DNA from 3 places in the Selenomonas sp. FC4001 genome. Region 1 is predicted to be linked to each of the others. Evidence: riboswitches for the same ligand, from Rfam matches in the RefSeq annotation. Region 1 holds a riboswitch; each other region holds the start of a gene.
What was found. A riboswitch is a leader RNA that binds a small molecule or an ion and turns the genes downstream of it on or off. The one in region 1 is predicted to bind cobalamin.

Region 1 (7,043 bases):
TTGTGCCTGTGGAGGATGCCACGGATAATGACGATATCGGCATTGAACAGGCCAAGCCCGATGCCATTCGCAAGGCGCTGGAAAAAGTTCGCACCATGGACTGGGAGCCTACCAACAATTTCAGCGGTGCGGATTTGATTGTCAATGACCTGTCCGGCGCCAATGCTGCCGCCAGCCGCCGGGCAAAACTCGGAGCCAAGTTAGGTTTGGGCTTTGCCAATGCCAAGACCTTTTTGAAGCGGCTCAATCATTACGGCGTGACCCGGGAAGAATTTGACAAAGCCGTAGCGGAACTGAATGCAGAAGAAGCGGAGGAAAATAAATGAGTGATAAAGCCATACAGCCGAAGATTGCCAGCCGGGAGGTAACCACCCATATCCTCAAGGCGTTCGGACTGCGCATGAGCAAGAAGCTGGGCCAGAACTTTTTGATTGACGGCAGCATCGTGCAGGGTATTGTGGATGCGGCGCAGATTGCAGAAGGCGACCGAGTGCTGGAAATCGGCCCCGGCATTGGCACGCTGACTCAGGGCCTGGCTGAAGCTGGTGCTGATGTCACGGCAGTGGAGCTCGATAAGAAACTGCCAGCTGTTCTTGCCGAAACTCTCAAGGGTTACGACAATGTACGCATTGTGCCGGGGGATATCCTAAAGGTCAACATTCCGGAAATCATGGGCGATAAGCCCTTCAAGGTAGCGGCCAACCTGCCCTATTACATCACGACGCCGATTCTGATGGCGCTGTTGGAACGCCATCTGCCCATCACCCATATGGTGACCATGGTGCAGAAGGAAGTGGCCTTGCGCATGGTGGCCAAACCCGGCGGCAAGGACTACGGCGCCTTGTCGGTAGCCGTGCAGTATTACACCGACCCGGAAATCGTATTGGACGTGCCGCCCCGTTCCTTCATCCCTGCTCCAGAAGTGGACAGCGTGGTTATCGCCTGCAAGGTGCGAGAAACGCCTGCGGTACAGGTGCAGGATGAAAAGATGTTCTTCCGCGTGGTGAAGGCCGCCTTCGGCCAGCGCCGCAAGACTCTGGCCAACGCGCTTAAAGGCGGCGGACTGCCCAAAGAACAGGTTCGCGACGCCATGGAACGCGCGGGTATTGACCCGACGCGGCGGGGAGAAACGCTTTCCCTGAATGAATTTGCACAGCTTGCTGATGCATTTAGTGATTTAGCTTAGCATAGCGATGTAAACGAATAAACTTGCAAAAAATGCCTATCTGCTCTTGCTACTATGCAAAAAATGTTATACAATTAGGTTCGTGTATTGTATTAGGAAAAAATAAGCTAATTATAGCAGAAAGCAGGTAGGTTATGGCTGAATCGATTTGGTCCATCCTGCCGCCAGTTATCACCATTTTACTGGCTTTGTGGACAAAGGAAGTCTACATGTCCCTGATTATCGGTATCTTCTCGGGTGCCATGCTCTTTACGGGGGGCAACTTCTTGGAATCCACGCTGACCATGTTTAAGGTTATGGCGGACAAGGTGGGCGGCAATGTCAACATCTTGGTATTTTTGGTAATCTTAGGTATTTTAGTGGCGGCAATTACCCGCAGCGGTGCTACCAGCGCCTATGGTGACTGGGCAGCCCGCACGATTAAGGGCAAGCGTCAGGCTTCTCTCATTACGGCGCTTTTGGGGTTGGTCATTTTTATTGATGATTACTTCAACTGCCTGACTGTAGGTACGGTTATGCGCCCGGTGACGGATAAATTTAAGATATCCCGCGCAAAGCTGGCCTACATCATCGATGCTATGGCAGCACCTATCTGCATTATTGCGCCGGTGTCGAGCTGGGCGGCGGCTGTTGGTTCTTCTCTGCCGGAAGGCTCGGAGATTGATGGGTTCTCCCTCTTTATCCAGACGATTCCCTTCAATCTCTATGCCTGGCTGACGCTTATCTTCCTGTTCTTCATCATTTGGACGGGCAAGGACTTCGGCGCGATGGCGCATGACGTTAAGCGCAGCAATGAAAATTTTGAGATTCCCAAGGAATATCAGGGAAATGGCGAAGTACACAAAGACCAGCAGGGCAATGGCCAGATTATTGACCTGATTCTGCCGCTTCTGGTGCTGATTGCGGCCTGCGTTTACGGCATGCTCTACACCGGCGGAATTCACGAGGGCAAGAGCATTGCCGAGGCGTTTGCGGACTGTGATTCTTCCAAGTCTTTGGTACTGGGTTCCTTTATTGCCTTTGTCTTTACGGGCCTTTTATACCTGCCTCGCAAGGTCATTTCCTTCAATGCCTTCTGTGACAGTTTCGGCTGGGGCTTCAAGGCAATGACGCCGGCTATCTTCATTCTGTGTCTGGCTTGGACGCTTTCGGGCATTTGCAGTGATAAGTATCTGAACCTGGGCGGCTTTGTCGGTGGCATCGTCAGCGCGAATGCGACGCTTATCATGCTGCTGCCGCCGATTTTCTTCCTCGTGGCCATTGGTCTGGCTTTTGCGACCGGCACGAGCTGGGGAACTTTTGGTATTTTGATTCCCATTGCGGTAGCTGTCGTAGGTGCTGACCCGCAGATGCTGACCATCTGTGTGGCCGCTATCCTCTCCGGTGCTGTGGGCGGTGACCATGCTTCGCCGATTTCCGATACCACGATATTGGCTTCGGCCGGTGCCCAGTGCGACCATTTAGACCATGTGAGCACCCAGCTGCCTTACGTGATGACGGTAGCCGCCTGCTCGCTTATCGGCTATGTGGTGGACGGCTTTACCGGCAATGGCTGGATGGGCTTAGGTGCGGCGCTGGCATGCCTGCTCGTAGCGATGACGGTTATTTCCAGTAAAGTAAAATCATTAGATAAATAATGTGTCAGATAGCAGTGAATCTTGTCGTTCACTGCTATTTTTTTGTGGGCAGAAAAATGGAGTCATTGACAGAGTTTCTTGACAAATTTAATAATTTGTATTAATATTGGCATTAGATTTGAATATATTTGGGAACAGGTGTCCTACGGACTTAATAGGGAATCCGGTATAAGCCGGAGCGGTCCCGCCACTGTAAGGTGGAGTCCTGCATCATTTTGTCACTGGGGTAGATAAGCGTACCTTGGGAAGGCGATGCAGGATGATGAAACCGAGCCAGGAGAACTGCCTGTTCTGACATCACCGTGACTCTGATTTCAGAGTTGTGCCTGCGAGCGATGGGTAGGGGATTGAATCTAGCGTGGGGTATTCAGATACCGGCGGTTTTTTACCGTGGGTCTGTTTGGCACGATTATTAGACGGCAATCTTTTTGCATTCGCGAAAAGGTTGCCGTTTTTTGTGTGTTTACCCCGAAAAAGAGGAGGCTGTGCTATGAGTAACGAAACCGGTGGCGAGCTGGACCTGCAGGCCATTTTGAAAAAGGCCGAACAGCAGACAGACTTTCCCGATGTTCCCTTGGACGAGTTTACCCCGCCCACTTATGAGGAGTGGAAGGAAGCCTGTATCGCCCTCTTGAAGGGAGCCCCCTTCGAGAAGAAAATGTACACCAAAACTTATGAGGGCATCACCTTCGACCCTATGTATTTCCGTAGGGACACAGAAGACATCCTGCCCAAGGATTCTTTCCCCGGCATGGATGATTTCCTGCGCGGGGCCCAGCCCAGCGGTTATTTGGGTAAGCCCTGGGGCATAGCGCAGGTTTGTGATGAAACCATGCCTGCTGAGAACAATGAACTCCTGCGCCATGAACAGGAGAAAGGTTCCACCATCTATCATATCAAGCTGGACAGCGCGAGTTTGAAGGCGCAGGATGTGCGCACGGCAGCAGCCCCTGGGGATGAGGGCGTGTCAGTGACCACGCTGGATGATATGCACACCCTGCTGAATGGCTTGAAGCTGGATAAATATCCGCTGTATCTCTATGCCGGTGAGTCGGCACTTCCCATGTTGTCGCTGTTTGCCGGTGCCCTCAAAGCCTCTGGCCAGGATTTGGCGAAGGTACGGGGCATCGTTGGCGCTGACCCCTTGGGGGAATTGACGGCTGTTGGCAAAAACAGCAAGGCCGTTTCGAGTCTCTATGATGAAATAGCCAAATGTGCGCAGTGGGCCGTGAAGAATGCACCGGGTCTGAAGACTGTCTTTGTGCGCAGTGATGTGTACAGCCGGGGCGGGGCCAATGATGTGCAGGAGTCGGCCTATACGCTGGCCACGGCGGTAGCCTATCTCAGGGCCATGCTGGAACGCGGCCTGACCATTGAGGAGGCTGCAGGTCAGATTATGTTCGGCTTCTCCATGGGCGCCAACTTCTTCCTGCAGATTGCCAAACTGCGTGCTCTGCGTCCGCTTTGGGCACAGATTGTCGAGGCCTTCGGCGGCAGCAAGGATGCCCAGCGCATGCATATCCATGCGAGACCGGCGCTGTTCTTCAAGACCGTCTATGACCCGTATGTCAATATGCTCCGCAATACCACGGAGATTTTTTCCGGTGTCGTGGGCGGTGTAGATTCCTTTGAAAGTTCGCCTTTTGATGAACCCATCCGCAAGGGGGATGAATTCTCCCGCCGTATTGCGCGGAACGTGCAGATTATTCTGCAGGAGGAATTCGGCCTGCTGCAGCCCATTGACCCTGCAGGCGGTTCCTGGGCAGTAGAAACGCTCACGAAGCAGATGAAGGAAAAAATCTGGGCAGAGTTCCAGGTTATCGAGGGCAAGGGCGGCATGCTCGCCGCTTTGCAGGAAGGTTATCCGCAGAGCGAGATTGCTGCCATCCTCGCCTCCCGCTTCAAGGCTTCGGAAACCCGCAAGGACCGCATTGTAGGCAACAATATGTATCCGAATATGACGGAAACTTTGCTCGACCCGCGGCCTGAGGATGTGGAAGAGAACAAGAAACAGCGCAGGGCACAGGTAGAGGAATACCTGGCGGATATGGATGAGGCCTTTAAGGCGGAAAAACTTACTGCGCTGAAAACTGCTATGAGTGTGGAAACAGCTATAGAAGCGGCACAGGCCGGGGCAACCACGGCAGAAATTGCTGCTGCCTTTGCCGCAGCGGCCAGTGAGGAAGTAACGGCCATTGCACCGCATCGCTGGAGTGAACGCTTTGAAGCCCTGCGCAAGACGACGGAGGATTACAAGGCTGAGCACAATGACAATGTTAAAATCTTCCTGGCCAATATGGGGCCCATTCCGCAGCATAAGGCCAGAGCGGATTTCACCACGGGATTCCTGCAGGTTGGCGCATTTGAAGTGCTGACCAATAACGGCTTCCCCACGGTGGATGAAGCCGCGAAAGCCGCCAAGGAATCCGGGGCGGATGCGGTGGTTATCTGCTCCACGGATGCAACTTATCCCGAAATCGTGCCGGAGCTGGCACCGAAACTTCATGAGGCACTGCCCAATGCTACGGTCTTCCTGGCTGGGGCAGCACCGAAAGAATTGCTGGATACTTACAATGAAGCAGGCATTGATGAATATATTTCCGTCAAGGCCAACTGCTATAAAATCCTGCAGCTCCTGCAGCAGAAGAAAGGGATGATTGCATAATGGGAACTTACCAGAATCCTGATTTTACCAATATGAGTCTGCGGGAACCAACGGGAGCCGATGTGAAGGAGTGGGAAAAACTCTTTTCCGCACAGGCTGGAGCAGACTTTGATGCCTATACCCGCCGCACGATGGAACATATTCCCGTAAAGCCGCTGTACAACCATGACGAATACGACCATATGAACCATCTGGACTTTGCCAGCGGGATTCCGCCGTGCCTGCGTGGGCCGTATTCCACCATGTACGTGTTCCGTCCTTGGACGGTGCGCCAGTACGCCGGTTTCTCCACGGCGGAAGAATCCAATGCGTTTTACCGCCGCAATTTGGCCGCTGGTCAGAAGGGCCTGTCCATCGCCTTTGACCTGCCGACGCACCGCGGCTATGATGCGGATAATCCCCGCGTGGTCGGTGACGTAGGTAAGGCCGGCGTGTCGGTCTGCTCCATGCTCGATATGAACATTCTGTTCTCGGGGATTCCCCTTGACCAGATGTCCGTATCCATGACCATGAACGGTGCAGTGCTGCCGATTCTCGCCTTCTTTATCCAGTCCGGTGTCGAACAGGGCGTGGATAAGAAAATCATGGCGGGCACGATTCAGAACGATATTCTGAAAGAGTTCATGGTGCGTAACACCTATATCTATCCGCCGGAAATGTCCATGCGTATCATCGGCGATATCTTCGAGTATACGACGAAGTACATGCCGAAGTTCAACAGCATTTCCATTTCCGGTTACCATATGCAGGAAGCCGGGGCACCTGCCGATATCGAATTGGGTTATACGCTGGCCGATGGTCTGGAGTATATCCGCACCGGTATCAATGCCGGCCTGCCGGTGGATGCTTTTGCCAAGCGTCTGTCCTTCTTCTGGGCGATTGGCAAGAACTACTTTATGGAAGTGGCCAAGATGCGGGCGGCCCGTGTGCTCTGGGCGAAAATCGTCAAGTCCTTTGGCGCCAAGGAACCCAAGTCCATGGCCCTCAGAACGCATTGCCAGACTTCGGGCTGGTCGCTTACGGCGCAGGACCCGTTCAACAACATTTCCCGTACGGCCATGGAAGCCATGGGCGCGGCACTCGGTCATACCCAGTCCCTGCATACCAACGCGCTGGATGAAGCCATTGCCCTGCCGACTGACTTCTCGGCCCGCATTGCGCGCAATACGCAGCTCTATATTCAGGATGAAACCAAGGTCTGCAAGATTATTGACCCCTGGGGTGGTTCCTACTATGTGGAAGCCCTCACCAACGAAATCATCCGTCGTGCCTGGGCGCATATTCAGGAAGTCGAGGCCTTGGGCGGCATGGCCAAGGCAATTTCCACCGGCCTGCCCAAGATGCGTATCGAGGAAGCGGCAGCCCGCCGTCAGGCACAAATCGACTCGGGCAACGAAACGATTGTGGGCCTGAACAAGTACCGCCTCGAAAAGGAAGACCCGCTGGAAATCCTCGCCATCGACAACACCGCTGTGCGCAATGCGCAGGTGGAACGCCTCGAAAAACTGCGGCGTGAACGCAATGAGGATGATGTGCGCCGGGCGCTTGAAGCGAT
Region 2 (7,043 bases), on a different contig from region 1:
CGAATCACAGAGGTCTTGCCACTGCCGGATTCCCCGACAATGGCCATAATCTCCCCTGCCTGCAGGTCAAAATTGACATTAGACACCGTAGGCTTGCCCTGATAGGCAATTGATAAATTCTTTACATCTAAAAGCATCTTTGCTTCCTTTACTTATTTCGCCGGTTTAATCAGGCTCGTAATCCAGTAATAATCGGAAGGATACATCTTCACGCCGGACAGAACCTTGTTGCTGATGATGTTGGTCTGCGGATAACCCAGGAACAGTGCCGCACCATCGTTGAGGAGAATCTGCTGAATGTCGATAATCAGCTGACGGCGCTTGCTCTTGTCAAATTCAGCGGCCAGTTCATTGAACTTGGCATCGAGTGCCGGATTGCTGTAACCGGAACCATTCTGCGGGTTGTCACCGTTGTTGTTGGTCTTCCAGTACCAGGAGAGGAAGATTTCCGGGTCACCGGTGTTGGCCGTCGTGATGTTGGAAATCAGGAGGTCATATTCGCCCTTGATGCCCATCTGGTCAACGAGGTTATAGTCAACAGTCTTGATGTTGATGTCAAAACCGAGTTTCTTAAGGTCGGACTGTACAGCTTCTGCGTAAAGCGGCAGTTCGGCACGGCTGTTATACACAACGAAGTCGAGCTTCAACGGCTGGCCGTCCTTGTCGCGGATGCCATCACCATTGGTATCTTTCCAGCCTGCTTCATCGAGGAGTTTTGCAGCGCGTTCCGGATTGTAGGCATTGGGGTCGTTCAGCTGGTCAAAGCCATAGTCCATGGAAGGCGGTACAGGAGCCTTGCCCGGCAGGAAGGTGCCCTTCAAGAGAACCTTGTTATAGGTTTCACGGTCACAGCCGCAGATAAGCGCAGCGCGCACCTTGTCATCCTTCAGAATGCCCTTGTGGTTCAGACGAGCCAGCACCGTGCGCAGAGAGGAAATTTCATCCACGAAGAACTTGTCGTTGCCGCGGAAGGTATCCATATCTCCAGCCGCGATGTTTACCGCCATATCCACTTCGCCGGACTGCAGCGCCATAGCGCGGGTGTTCGGGTCGTCAATGGACGGAATTTCTACGGTTTCAAACGGCACTTCGCCATCCCAGTAGTTCGGGTTCTTCTTCATCACGGCCTTTTCCTTCACAAAGGATTCCACCATGTACGGGCCGGTGCAGATGGGGCCTTCCTTGGCAAAGTCGCGGCTGCCTTCGGCGCTGGTGTCCACAATGATGAACAGCGGGTCAGCCAGGAAGCCCGGCATATTCGGCATAGGCTTCTCTGTCACGATGGTCAGGGTCTGGCCTTCTGCCTTGATTTCCTTGTACTTGAAGAACGTAGCGGCGCGGTTGTTCTTGGCAAAAGCGCGTTCAATGGAAGCCTTAACAGCTTCAGCCGTCAGCGGATTGCCGTTGGAGAATTTTACGCCCTCGCGGATTTTGAACGTCCAGGTCATGTGGTCGTCGCTGATGCTCCAGCTTTCGGCCAGCCAGGGCTGTACGTTCATCTTCTCGTCAAACTTCGTCAGACATTCGCCTAGGCCATAACGCATAACGACCCAGCCAAAGAAATTCTGCGTGGGTTCAAGCGTATCGGCAAAGTTCGTCACGCCAACTTTGAGTACACCCTTGTCGGCGCTGCTGCTATTATCCGCACCACAGCCAGCCAGCATAACGGTCAGTGCTGCACCACACAGGCCGAGGCTGACGGCCTTCCATAACTTCTTCGTGTTGAACATTTTCATCTCAAACATCTACCCCTTTATAAAAAATATATTATTCCTGCCGTGGGTCGAGAACATCCCGCAGGCTGTCCCCCCACAGATTGAATATAGCTACGACAATAAAGATGGCCAGGCCCGGATAAATCATGAGCCAGGGCGCCGTCTGGATATACTGACGGCCCTCGTTGAGCATCAGGCCCCATTCCGGCGTCGGCGGCTGGGCACCAAAGCCCAAGAAGGAGAGCCCGGCAATTTCCATCATCATGGTGCCGATGTCCATAGCCCCGGTGATGACCACCATGGGCATGACATTGGGCAGAATATGACGCCAAAGAATGCTGCCGGTTTTCGCGCCCTGAATCTTGGCCGCCTGAATAAAATCTTGATTTCTAAGGCGAAGAACAAGGCTGCGCACCAGGCGGGCATATTTTGCCCAGCTGACAACGAGCAGTGCCAGAATGGTATTGATTACGCTGCCCCCCAAGATACCGGCGATGGCAATGGCCAGCACGATACCGGGGAACGCGAGCATCATATCCGCAAAGCGCATGAGAATCGTTTCGAGCCAGCCGCCAAAGAAACCGGCCAGCACGCCGACCAGCGTACCCACCATGGCAATCAGAGCCACGAGACACAGGGCCATAAAGAGCGAAATCTGCGTGCCGCAGAGGATGCGGGAGAAGATATCCCGTCCGAGCTTATCCGTGCCGAGGAAATGCTCCGCAGACGGCGTCTGCAGAACCAATTTCATATTTCCCGCCATGGGGTCCTGCGGCGCAAGATACGGGGCAAAGATAGCCAAGAGAACAATCAGCACGACCAGCCCCGTATAAAAAGCAAATAACTTATTTTCCCGAAAAACCGTCATCAATGGGCCTCCTTCTTCAGACGCGGGTCAAGGTAGACATAAGACAAATCCACCAACGCATTGATGGCCATGTACACAATGGAAATCCAGAGCACAAAGCCTTCAATCAGCGGATAATCCCGCATGGAAATCGCCCGCACCGCCATATTGCCGATGCCCGGCCAGGAGAACACCATTTCGATTACGGCCACGCCGCCCAGAAGCCAGCCAATGGACATGCCCAAGAGCGTAATCAACGGCAGAACGGCATTGGGCAGCACATGCTTCCAGAGGATTGCTTTCTCCGAAAGTCCGCGGGCTCTAGCGCCCACCACATAATCCTGCTGCAGTTCCTCCAAGAACACCGTGCGCACCTGCCGGATATACTTGGACGACATATAAAGCGCTAATGTGAGTGCCGGCAGAACAATGCCCTGTGCCGTCACCGCCGATTTGGCAATCGGGAACCAGCCCAGCTTCAAGCCGAACACATAGAGAAAGATAAGACCGAGCCAAAAGGTCGGCATGGATACCCCGATAAACGAAACCGTCCGCACCAGATAATCCTGCCAGCCATTGCGATGCACAGCCGACCATATCCCCAGTGGCAGGGATATGAGCAGGACGAACACAATCGTCACAGCCGCCAGCGTCAGGGTTCCGGCAAAGCCTTCGAGCAGTTTATCCGTTACCGGTTTCTTGGCCGAGTAAGACATGCCCATATCCCCATGGAGAACGCCTCCGGCCCAGTTGACATACTGCACGAGGAACGGCTTATCCAGGCCCAGCTCTGCGCGGGTCTTGTCCAAGGTTTCCTGCGATACAATCGTATCACCGGCCTCCAAAAGCATGGCCGCCGGGTCCCCCGGTGCCAGATAGGTCAAACAAAATGTCAGAAAGCTGACGCCCACAAGGGTTATCAGCATTTGCGACAATTTGCTTACAAGTTTTTGCAAAATCATCCACACTCCCTAAAAAATTATAAAAAAAGCCTGTCCGCATAAAAATGCAGACAGGCTCACCGTAACAAACTCCAGTAAAATCCCCATCCCCATCGCTCGCGGGTGTAAGAAACAGCAATCGTTTCTTGCGGTGATTGTCAATCAGGCAGTTCTCCTGGCTCCAGTTCATCATCATATCGCGCCTTCCCAGAAATGCTTTGCCCTTTCCAGTGACCTAAATGCAATATGACTCCCTGTTACAGTGGCGGGACCGCTCCGGCATATACCGGATTTTCTATTAAGTCTTCCGACACCTGATTCAACCGTATATTAAAAATTACTCTCAATACACAATAAGACAAACAAGATTTTACCACTCTCCCCAGGCTGTGTCAAGTGTCACAGGCCATTTGCGGGCGGGCTTTCCAAAGGCGCCAGAGCAAAAATGACGCGCAGGACGCCCTAAGGGACTGGTCAATCGCCAAAGCTAACCATGCCCCTGCCAGCCCTAAGTCGAGCACCTGCAGGAAAAACGCCGTAATCAGCGGCCGCAGGAAAGCGATGCTCACAAAGGAATAGGCAGCGACCTGACTCGTCTTGCCGCTGCCCCGAAGGACACCGGCGCAGACCATAGCATGGGCTTCGGGAAAACTCACCGCTGCCACAAAAATCATAATCAAAGCGCCTAACGGCAGAAGCTCTGCCTCATGGGAATAGATGCCAAAGATTTCCTCCCGCAGTACATAGGTGGCAGCAAAGGAAATCAGCGAGAACACAAAACTCCACTTGAGTCCTGCGCGCAGCTGCCGCTGCCAGTAGCTCCAGTCTCCGGCACCATGGGCATGCCCGGCCAGCACCATATTGGCTTTGCCCAGGCCGCCCGCAAAGCAGTAATAAAAATCGCAGAAGTTCATGCAGATGGCATGCACGGCATAGGCCGCTGTACCGAGTTCAGCGACCATGCGCGTATAGAGCACCATGCCGATACGCTCAAAGCCCTGCTCGCTGAACACGCCGCCAAAGACCGGCAAGAATTCCTGAAAATACGCCCGCGTCGGCCAAAAACTGCCCCAGCCAGACCATTCGCTCTCCTTCAGCTGATAGCCTGTTACGCCCAGCGTCCAGCCCGTACCGATAACCGTACCCACGGCCGCACCAACCACGCCCATTTCCGGGAAGGGCCCCAGTCCGAAAATCAGCAGGGCGTTGGCGATAATGTTGACCACATTGCCCTGCACATTGGCACTCATGACCTGTTTGGTATGACCATACCCCAGTTGCACAGCCTGCAGGATAGTGGATAGCGTCGTCAAAAACACGCCGACCAGCGCAATATCGCCATAGGCCAGAGCCGCCGCCATGTATTCCTCCTTGGCTCCCATCCAGCTTAGGATCCCCTCTAAATGCAGGAAGAAAAGCACATGGAGTACGCCCATCAGAATGAGCATACAAAAAAGTGTCCGCGCCAAGAGCGCAGGCACTTCCTGTAATTTCTTCTCCCCAAACTTCCGGGCGGTGAGCAGCGTCAGCACCGAGGCCACCGACCGCACCACACACAAGAGCATCATGCGCGGCTGCGTGAAGATACTCACCGCCGCAATGGCCGCCGTTCCGAGCACGCCCACCATGATGATGTCCACCGAGGAAAGCAGCACCATAAAGAGCCCTTCCAACGCAGCAGGCATGGCTATGCCCAAATAATGTCTGTCATCTTGTTGTAATCGCACAGCAAAACTCCTCATCATCGAAAATTAATCTCATTACGATAATAACAGGTCTGACGATTTCTGCACAAGCCCCCCGGGGGGATATTTTATTTTGTTTCCGTCAAATGACTTTTTTCCAAAGCCGCCAATTCAGCGTCACGTTCTGCCGTCGGCTGTTTGACTTTGAGCATCATGGCATCACCAAACGAGAAGAAGCGGTACTTCATCTCCACTGCCGTCTTATAAGCATCCAGTACGAAGTTGCGGCCTGCAAAGGCGCTGATGAGCATAATCAACGTGGATTTGGGCAGGTGGAAGTTCGTGATGATGGCATCGACAATCTTGAAGTCGTAGCCCGGATAGATGAAAATCTGCGTCCAGCCACTCTTGGCAGAAATTTCTCCCATGCCATCTGCTGCCGATTCCAAGGTGCGGATACTGGTCGTGCCCACGGCGATAACGCGATGGCCAGCCTTTTTCGTATCCATGATGAGTTTGGCCGTTTCTTCCGGCACATTGTAGAATTCCTTGTGCATATCATGCTTCTGGATGTCTTCCACATTGACCGGACGGAAGGTGCCCAGACCTACATGAAGCGTCACAAAGCCAAGGTTCACGCCCATATCCTTGAGCTCCTGCATCTGCTCCTTGGTGAAATGCAGACCAGCAGTCGGTGCTGCCGCCGAACCCTGTTCGCGATTATAAACCGTCTGATAGCGTTCCTTATCCTCCAGTTTTTCATGGATGTATGGCGGCAGCGGCGTTTCGCCGAGGCGGTCGAGGATTTCCTCGAAGATGCCCTCATACTGGAACTCCACAATGCGGCCGCCGAAATCCGTGTGGTCGGTGACCACGCAACTCAGCTCGTCACTGAAGTTGATTTTATAGCCCGGCTGGGCCTTCTTGCCCGGCTTAACCAAGGTTTCCCAACGGTTGGCATCAATGCGGCGCAGCAGGAATACTTCCACCTTGCCGCCCGTCTGGTCGCGGTGACCGATAAGGCGGGCCGGCATAACGCGGGTATCGTTGAAAATCAGCGTATCGCCCGGCTCCACATATTCCTTGAGGTCATAGAAATGACGGTGTTCCACAGTTTTTTCCACGGGGTCAAGCACCATCAAACGCGAGGAATTACGCGGTTCCACCGGAACCTGCGCAATCCGTTCTTCTGGCAGTTCATAATCAAAATCCGAAAGTAATAACATGTTTCATCCTTCTATATCAATACAATTTTTTCAGCTGCGCACCATTATAATAGTGCTGCAAAATCTTCTTATAATCCCAACGCTCGCTGTCCGCATAAGCCTTGGCACCATACTGGGACATGCCCAGCCCGTGACCCCAGCCGTAACCCTTGATAAAGACCACATGACGGTTCAGGCTCATGGAAAAGAGCGTGCTCTTGAGGCCCAGCATACTGCGCAAATCGTTGCCGCTCACGCTGGCCCGTCCATTCTTGCCCACAAAGGTCACAGACTTCACCCGGCCGGAAATGGTACGGTCCTTAGACGCCTTGCCAATCTTAATCGGCGAAAGTTCGATTTTCTTAATTTCACCGATATTCTTGCCCCGCTTGGCCAGAAGCTCACCAAGCTGCTGCGCCGTGACATTCTTCTCCCAAGGATACGTTTCCGTGCGCAGTTCCTTAGCCGCCCGCAGGCAGTCAATGCGGCTGCCCCAGACATCTTCGCTGTTTTCCGTCATGCCGCCGGAATCCGTATGGAACAGGGCGTCCACCAGCGCCCCCCGGCTTTGCAGGACTTCACCGGCCGTAGCCTTGACGGCCTGATTGGCCGCCGTCCGCTCCGCGGCCACGCCACCATACTGCTGGCAA
Region 3 (7,043 bases), on a different contig from region 1:
GTGGATGAAGCCGTGGAAGCCGCCTACAGCATTGGCCGCAAGGGAACGGCTGTCGAAAATCTCATCAGCCAGATGTGGTGTGCCATCTTCGGAGCCACTGTCACCATGGATGCCAGCTTTGATGAGCAGCTGCTCCAAAACAAGCTGCTGCAGATAAAAACCGCCATTGATACCCCGCCGATAAACGGCACCGTCACCCTGCAGGCAAACGGCAGTATCCAAAAAACAGCTGCCGTCACCGGACTGACTTTGGATATCGCGCCTCTAGCCGAGGAAATGACGCCGGATTTCAAATCCCTCAATCTCACGGTGCGCAAGGAACTTGTCCCTGCCGAGCAGCCGCCCTTTGTCCAGAATAGTGATTTAGCAGCCATCGATGGTGTCTTAGGCTCCTATACCACCAGCTTTTATCCCGGTGACCGCGGCGATAACATTGGCCTGGCCGCCAGCCATCTGCAGGGCGCATTAATCCGCAGCGGCTCCACACTTTCCTTTAACTCTATTGTAGGCCCCCGCACTTATGACGCAGGTTACAAGAACGCCGGCGTTATCGTCTACGGCCAGCACGCTATCGATGTGGGTGGCGGTGTCTGTCAGGTAAGTTCCACACTTTACAACGCGATTTTGCTGGCAGGCCTTACGCCTGTGGAACGCACAGGTCACTTTGCTTCCTCTGCCTATGTTCCGGCAGGACGGGATGCCACCGTGGCAGACGGTCTCATCGACTTCGTCTTCCGCAATCCCCTGCCCCATCCCGTCTACCTCACCATCGCCAACAGCGGCAATACTCTGACCATTTACGTTCTGGGCACCAAAGCTGACTTGGGCGGCAAGAGCATTGCTCTGGTCACGGAAGGCAGCACCATGCGCCCGTCCCTCTACCGCCTTTGGATGAAAAACGGCGAAGTTGTTGACCGGGAATACCTCCACACAGATGCTTACGAACCATTAAAGCATACCTAATCCATTCAGGTTCATTTATCACAACTAACAATAAAGGCCGGTGCAACTATTTCTGTAATGTTTGACGCGAAGCGTCTCAGTGAAAGAAATAGTTGCACCGGCCTTTTACGAGCTTTGCTTAATATTTAGATGTCAACCAACAGCTTAGCAGATTCCCGTCAGCATATAGAAGATAATGCACAGGAACGGAACCAAGAACTTCATGCCCATAATCATGGCAATGTCAAAGTAAGATTCCTTATGGGACAGACCGCAGATAGCCAGCAGAGTTACCAGTGCGCCGCAATGCGGAACCGGGTCGATACCTACGGAAGCTACCGCCACGATACGATGGAGAACCTCCAAGGGAATCCCTGCGGCGATGGCCATGGATGCCCACTGGTCACCCAACGCCGACAGAGCAATGGTCAAACCACCGGAAGCAGAACCAGTAATGCCGCACATGATATTCGTGGTAATAACCGCCGACAGCAGCGGGCCAAAGGAAGCGGCAATGCCCACCAGCCATTCCGTCACAGGCGCAAAACCTGGCATAGCGGTAATAACGCAGCCGAAGGCATAGCCGGAAGCAACATTGAGCGCAGCAGAGCCAGAGGACAGTGCCGCATAGTTGACGGTTGGCAGGAAACCATCGGTGACTTTCAACCGTTTGCGGCCGATGTAGGCAGCGGCAATACTGCTAAGAATCAAAGCCACGCTGATAGACCAGATGGCCGAAACCTTACCTACATGAGAAGCCAGTAGTGTCAACTTCAAGGGCACAAAGGCAGCCAGACTTTCCTCATTCCAATGGAAGCCCCATTCCCAACCAAAGGGATTCGAGAGAATCACATTGATGACAATAACCATAAGCAGGGGAACCATTGCCCAATACCAGGGAATATTAATTTTCGGATTGCGTTTCTTACGTCCGTCACTGCCATGGTCACCATAACCTTCTCCCTGTGCCTGCAAATGTTTTGCCCTTCGGCCAATCCAGCCCCAGCCAATCAGCAAGAACAACAGGGAAGCAAACAAGCCGATGCCCGGTGCCGCCCAGGTACTTGTCTGAAAATATGAGGACGGAATAATATTCTGAATTTGCGGTGTGCCGGGCAACGATACCATGGCAAAGGAGAAGATACCAACCCAAAGCGCCGCCGGCAGCAACCGCTTGGGAATGTCCGCCTTCTTAAACACCACCGCACCAAAGGGATACATAACAAAGGCCACCACGAATACGGAGAGCCCGCCATAAGTCAAAGCCCCGCAGCCCATCAATACCGCCAGAATTGCCCGCTTTTCCCCAAGCACATCCACAATCTTGCCGGCGATGGCCGAAGCCAGTCCCCCTTTTTCCATCAGCTTAGCGAACACTGCCCCGAAAAGGAATACGGGATAATATGTCTTCACATACTCCGCTAATCTGGTCATATACAGCTCGCTGTACACCGGCAGTATATCAAACATACTGGCCAGCGCCGCCAGCCCCGCGAAAAACGGTGCAATCAGAATAATTGACCAACCGCGGTAAGCAAAATACATAAGTCCTAAAAGTGCTAATCCAATACAAAGTGCTTCCATGGTGTCCAAAGACTCCCCTCAAATTATTATCCACTATCCCCGATAGTCATGGGAACACGTCCCCTATGTAAATGGAAAAAAATAAGCTCCGATAAAGCTATCGGAGCTGCTGCAAGAACGCAGACAATCCATAGAACTGAATGAAATGTATGAGCATTTCTTCCTGTCAGATAAAACCGACAGGAAAAACCTTTCGACGAAATAGGCAAAATAATAGCTCTTCCCGCGTAGGGAAGAGCTCATTTACGCTACTCGAAAATACCCACACTAACCCAGGTTCTAAAAACTTTTCAGTACCGATAAATCTCCATCCCCATCACTCGCAGGTCAAACGGCGATTGTTAATCAGGCAGTTCTCCTGGCTCCAGATCAACATTTATCTGCGCCTTCCCAGGATGAACTCCCAGTGACATAACTATGCAGATAAACTCCCTGTTACAGTGGCGGGACCGCGCCGGCTTATACCGGCTTCCCTATTAAGTCTAAGACACCTGACCCAACCATATTCGATTGTGCTTTCGTTTACAGTATGTATATTAGCATAAATTTTCTTTATTGTCAACGCAATAAATAATTTTCATCTCAGCCAATATACGTTACTTCATTGCCCTTGATGGTGGTGATGTTCCGATTGGGCAGACCATCCGGCATATCCGGATAACCCAGACTGATGGAACCGAAAACCCATTCGTCATCCTTCATGCCGAGTTCATGGAGATAGTCCAGCAGCACCGGATTATCCTGCAGCCAGCGCAGCTGGTTTATCCAGCAGGCGCCCAAGTCCAACGCATTGGCTGCCAACAGCATATTCTCCATGGCGGCACAGCTATCCGCCATATTGTTGCCATAGTCCTTCTTATTGGCTACGACAATCAGCACCGGGGCATTGTACTTGAAGACGTAATTCCCCTTCTTGGACAGCTTGATAGCGCCGCCGATATTGGCTTCATTTTCCGGCGTAATCTCCATCTTGGCAAATTCAGACTGCACCAATTCCACCAATTTATTCAGCACCGCCGCATCGCGAATCACCAAAAAATGATTCGTATTCTTGCTCTTACCGCTGGGTGCCCGGCGGCCTGCTTCGATAACTTTCTCCAGCAGGGACGACTCCACCATCGTGGGCTTAAATTTACGGGTGCTATGCCGGGTCGCAATTACTTCTAAGATTTCTTCCTTCATGATTACCACCTTTACTCTGGGAACTTACGTACATTGTAGGATTCCTTGATTTTTACCGCCAGTTCATCCAAGGTAATGCCGCCAATGGATTCCACTGCGGCAAGCACTGCCCCTTCCACCAACGGACAGTCCAACATTCTTACCTTGCTGTCATCCTTGTCCTCGATAACGATTTCCGTGGTCATTACGGCACTGCCCATATCCATGAGCACGGCCACACCGTCATCGGAGTACACTTCATCGATAGCGTCGCTTATCTTGCTATAGCTTGTCCCCAGGCCGCCATCATCCAGTCCCCCTGCTGCCACTAACGGCGCATTGGGAGCCATCATCTTAGCGATTTCCACAACTCCTGCTGCCAATTTTTCGCTATGTGATACGATTACTATCCCGACCAAATTACTCACCCCACCGTGAAGACTTTCCTTACAAACATTTTTCGATTTCCTGCAGCATATACAGGGAAGACGTAGCTCCCGGGTCCTGATGGCCAATGCTGCGCTCACCCAGATAGCTGGCCCGCCCCTTCGTGGCGATAATGGTCTTGGTGTATTCCACACCTTTGGCAGCCGCCTCAATGGCCTTGGACAGAGCATCCTTGAGTTCGTCACCGCCATCAATTGCCTCAGACAAAGCCTTATAGGCCGGGCACAGGGCATCGAGCATGGTCTTTTCTCCCTCTTCGCTCTTGCCCCGCATCTTGATGCCGCCGATAGCGGCCTCCATGGCCACGGCAAATTCTGCGGCAGTAGCTTCCGTCTTGCCCTTCAACGCATTGCCAGCCTTCATAAAAGCTGTGCCATAGAGCGGGCCGGAAGCGCCGCCCACATTGGAAACCAGCTGCATGCCCGTTCCCTTCAGCAGGCCGCCGATATCGCCGCCTTCCAGTTCCGGCAGTTTTTCCAGCACCGACTTAAAGCCCCGTGCCAGATTGATACCGTGGTCACCATCACCGATTTCATTGTCCAGTTGTGTTAAAAAATCTTTTTCTGTTTCCATCCGTGCTGCAATAGCCCGGATGATTTCTGCTGCTTTTGCTGTGTCTAACATAATGGTCTCCCCTTTTACTTAACGTTTCAAAGCTGGCGTATCGGCCTTGGCATCATACAGAGCTTTCATTTCATCATCAAGGCGCAGGAGCGTCAAGGAGAAGCCAGCCATTTCAATGGAGGTCATATAGTTGCCCACCATGGTGTCATAAACCTTTACGCCCTGCTCCTTGAGGTAATCCTGCACAAAGTTATTGATGACATAGAGTTCCATCAGCGGCGTTGCCCCCATGCCATTGACCATGACCACAACTTCCTGTCCCTTGAAGTCAATGTCTGCCAAAATCTTGTCCAGCAGTTTCTTGGCAGTTTCATCAGCTGTGCTGAGTTTTTCCCGCGTAGTGCCCGGCTCGCCATGAATACCGATGCCGATTTCCACTTCATCCTCTGCCAGTTCAAAGCCCGGCTTGCCTGCAGCCGGCACCGTGCAGGGAGAAATAGCCATGCCCATGGTGCGGACGTTAGCGATAACCTTTTCGGCTACAGCCTTGACTTCCGGCAGACTTGCGCCCTGCTCGGCCTTGGCCCCGGCAATCTTATGCACCAGAATGGTACCAGCCACACCGCGGCGGCCCGTGGTATAAAGGCTGTCCTTTACAGCCACATCATCATTGACTACCACATAATCAGCTTCGATATCCTCATCTTTTGCCATGTCGATAGCCATTTCAAAGTTCATCACATCGCCGGTGTAGTTTTTGACAACGCAGAGCACGCCTTTGTCCGTAGCCACTGCCTGAATACCGGCAAAAATCTTGTCCGGCGTCGGTGAGGTAAATACTGCGCCAGCCACAGCCGCATCCAGCATGCCTTCCCCGACGAAACCGCCGTGAGCTGGTTCATGACCGCTGCCGCCGCCACTGACCAGAGCCACCTTGCCCTCTTTTTTCTGGGCGCGGACAACCACATTGCCCTCATCCAGCTTGCGCAACTTATCGGGAGCCGATTTTACCAGACCAAGAATCATCTGCTCCTCTACGGACTCCACACCATTGATAAGTTTCTTCATTGTCAAAATCCTCCCTTGTGGGCTGCTGCCCTGATTTTATACACAATAACAGACAGTTCCCCCTGAGGAAACTGCCTGCTAGTTATGCCTATTTAATCACCATAACCGGAATGGGCGATTCTTCAATCACCTTTTGACTGACGCTGCCAATAAGGGCTCCCTTGAAGAGACCTAACCCGCGGCTGCCCATGATGATCATGTCGCTGTGTTCCTGCGCGGCTACACGGATGATAGCTTTATGGATACTGCCCGTCTCCACATGCTTGGCTGCCCGCAAATCCTCAGGAATCTTCTCCCAGATGCGGTCAAAGACAATATGGCTGGGGATATCCTTATTGATATTACTGGAAACATAAACAAAATCCAAATCGGCCTTGCATTTTTCCGCCAGGAAAATGGCTTCGTCCACTGCTTTGCAGCCGTTCACCGAGCCATCAACAGGCACGAGGATTTTTTGAATTTTCCCCATAATAAAACCTCCTTAAGAGTTTATTCCGATATTATTACCATTTATGTCTTTATTTCGCGATATACATGCCTAAATCCTGCACGTGTACAAAAAAATCCCTGCTGAAATTTCAGCAGGGATTTACTGTATCTTTATTGGTGCGCTCGGCGGGAGTCGAACCCACGCTTTCAGCTCCGGAGGCTAACGTCCTATCCACTGGACTACGAGCGCTTAACAACAGTATTTATCTTACCATATACCGCTGATTATTGTCAACCATCCGTAAACAATTTCCCGTGCATTTATTAAGTTGTTGCATACTCCAACGCAGATTTTTTCGTATACATGCGGTCGTAATAATCCTTGTATTCGCCGCTGATGATGTTTTCCCACCACTGGCGGTTATCCAGATACCACTGCACCGTAGCCTTGATGCCATCCTCGAACTTCGTCTCCGGCAGCCAGCCCAGTTCTTCGTGAATCTTGGTGGGGTCAATCGCATAACGGCGGTCATGACCTTTGCGGTCACCAACGTATTCAATCAAATCTTCGCCTTTACCAAGCTGGTTGAGGATGGTCTTAACCACATCGATATTGGCCCGTTCGTTATGGCCGCCAATGTTATAGACTTCGCCCACCTTGCCCTTTTCCAGAATAAGATTGATAGCAGCGCAATGGTCTTCCACAAAGAGCCAGTCACGAACATTCAAGCCATCCCCATAAACCGGCAGTTTCTTGTCCGCCAAAGCGTTGATAATCATAAGCGGAATCAGCTTTTCCGGGAAATGGAAGGGGCCATAGTTATTGGAACAACGGGAAATGGTCACCG

Region 2: another riboswitch for cobalamin. It lies ahead of nikB (nickel ABC transporter permease); the one in region 1 lies ahead of T320_RS13035 (methylmalonyl-CoA mutase family protein).
Region 3: another riboswitch for cobalamin. It lies ahead of T320_RS07485 (GntP family permease); the one in region 1 lies ahead of T320_RS13035 (methylmalonyl-CoA mutase family protein).

What each region holds. Positions count from the first base shown of each region.
Region 1 covers NZ_KL370794.1:11,833-18,875, forward strand. The annotation lists gene rnmV (ribonuclease M5) at 1-326, shown strand, start outside; gene rsmA (16S rRNA (adenine(1518)-N(6)/adenine(1519)-N(6))-dimethyltransferase RsmA) at 323-1,186, shown strand; gene T320_RS13030 (Na+/H+ antiporter NhaC family protein) at 1,321-2,823, shown strand; cobalamin riboswitch at 2,943-3,128, shown strand; gene T320_RS13035 (methylmalonyl-CoA mutase family protein) at 3,314-5,488, shown strand; gene scpA (methylmalonyl-CoA mutase) at 5,488-7,043, shown strand, end outside.
Region 2 covers NZ_KL370793.1:84,026-91,068, forward strand. The annotation lists gene T320_RS10125 (ABC transporter ATP-binding protein) at 1-137, opposite strand, end outside; gene T320_RS10130 (ABC transporter substrate-binding protein) at 153-1,736, opposite strand; gene nikC (nickel transporter permease) at 1,768-2,583, opposite strand; gene nikB (nickel ABC transporter permease) at 2,583-3,524, opposite strand; cobalamin riboswitch at 3,651-3,836, opposite strand; gene T320_RS10145 (MATE family efflux transporter) at 3,896-5,230, opposite strand; gene queA (tRNA preQ1(34) S-adenosylmethionine ribosyltransferase-isomerase QueA) at 5,317-6,414, opposite strand; gene T320_RS10155 (SpoIID/LytB domain-containing protein) at 6,431-7,043, opposite strand, start outside.
Region 3 covers NZ_JNJF01000014.1:86,569-93,611, reverse strand. The annotation lists gene T320_RS07490 (VanW family protein) at 1-963, shown strand, start outside; gene T320_RS07485 (GntP family permease) at 1,108-2,526, opposite strand; cobalamin riboswitch at 2,857-3,036, opposite strand; gene T320_RS07480 (nitroreductase) at 3,109-3,708, opposite strand; gene dhaM (dihydroxyacetone kinase phosphoryl donor subunit DhaM) at 3,720-4,115, opposite strand; gene dhaL (dihydroxyacetone kinase subunit DhaL) at 4,135-4,758, opposite strand; gene dhaK (dihydroxyacetone kinase subunit DhaK) at 4,777-5,766, opposite strand; gene T320_RS07460 (universal stress protein) at 5,855-6,235, opposite strand; tRNA gene T320_RS07455 (tRNA-Arg) at 6,371-6,445, opposite strand; gene rfbB (dTDP-glucose 4,6-dehydratase) at 6,520-7,043, opposite strand, start outside.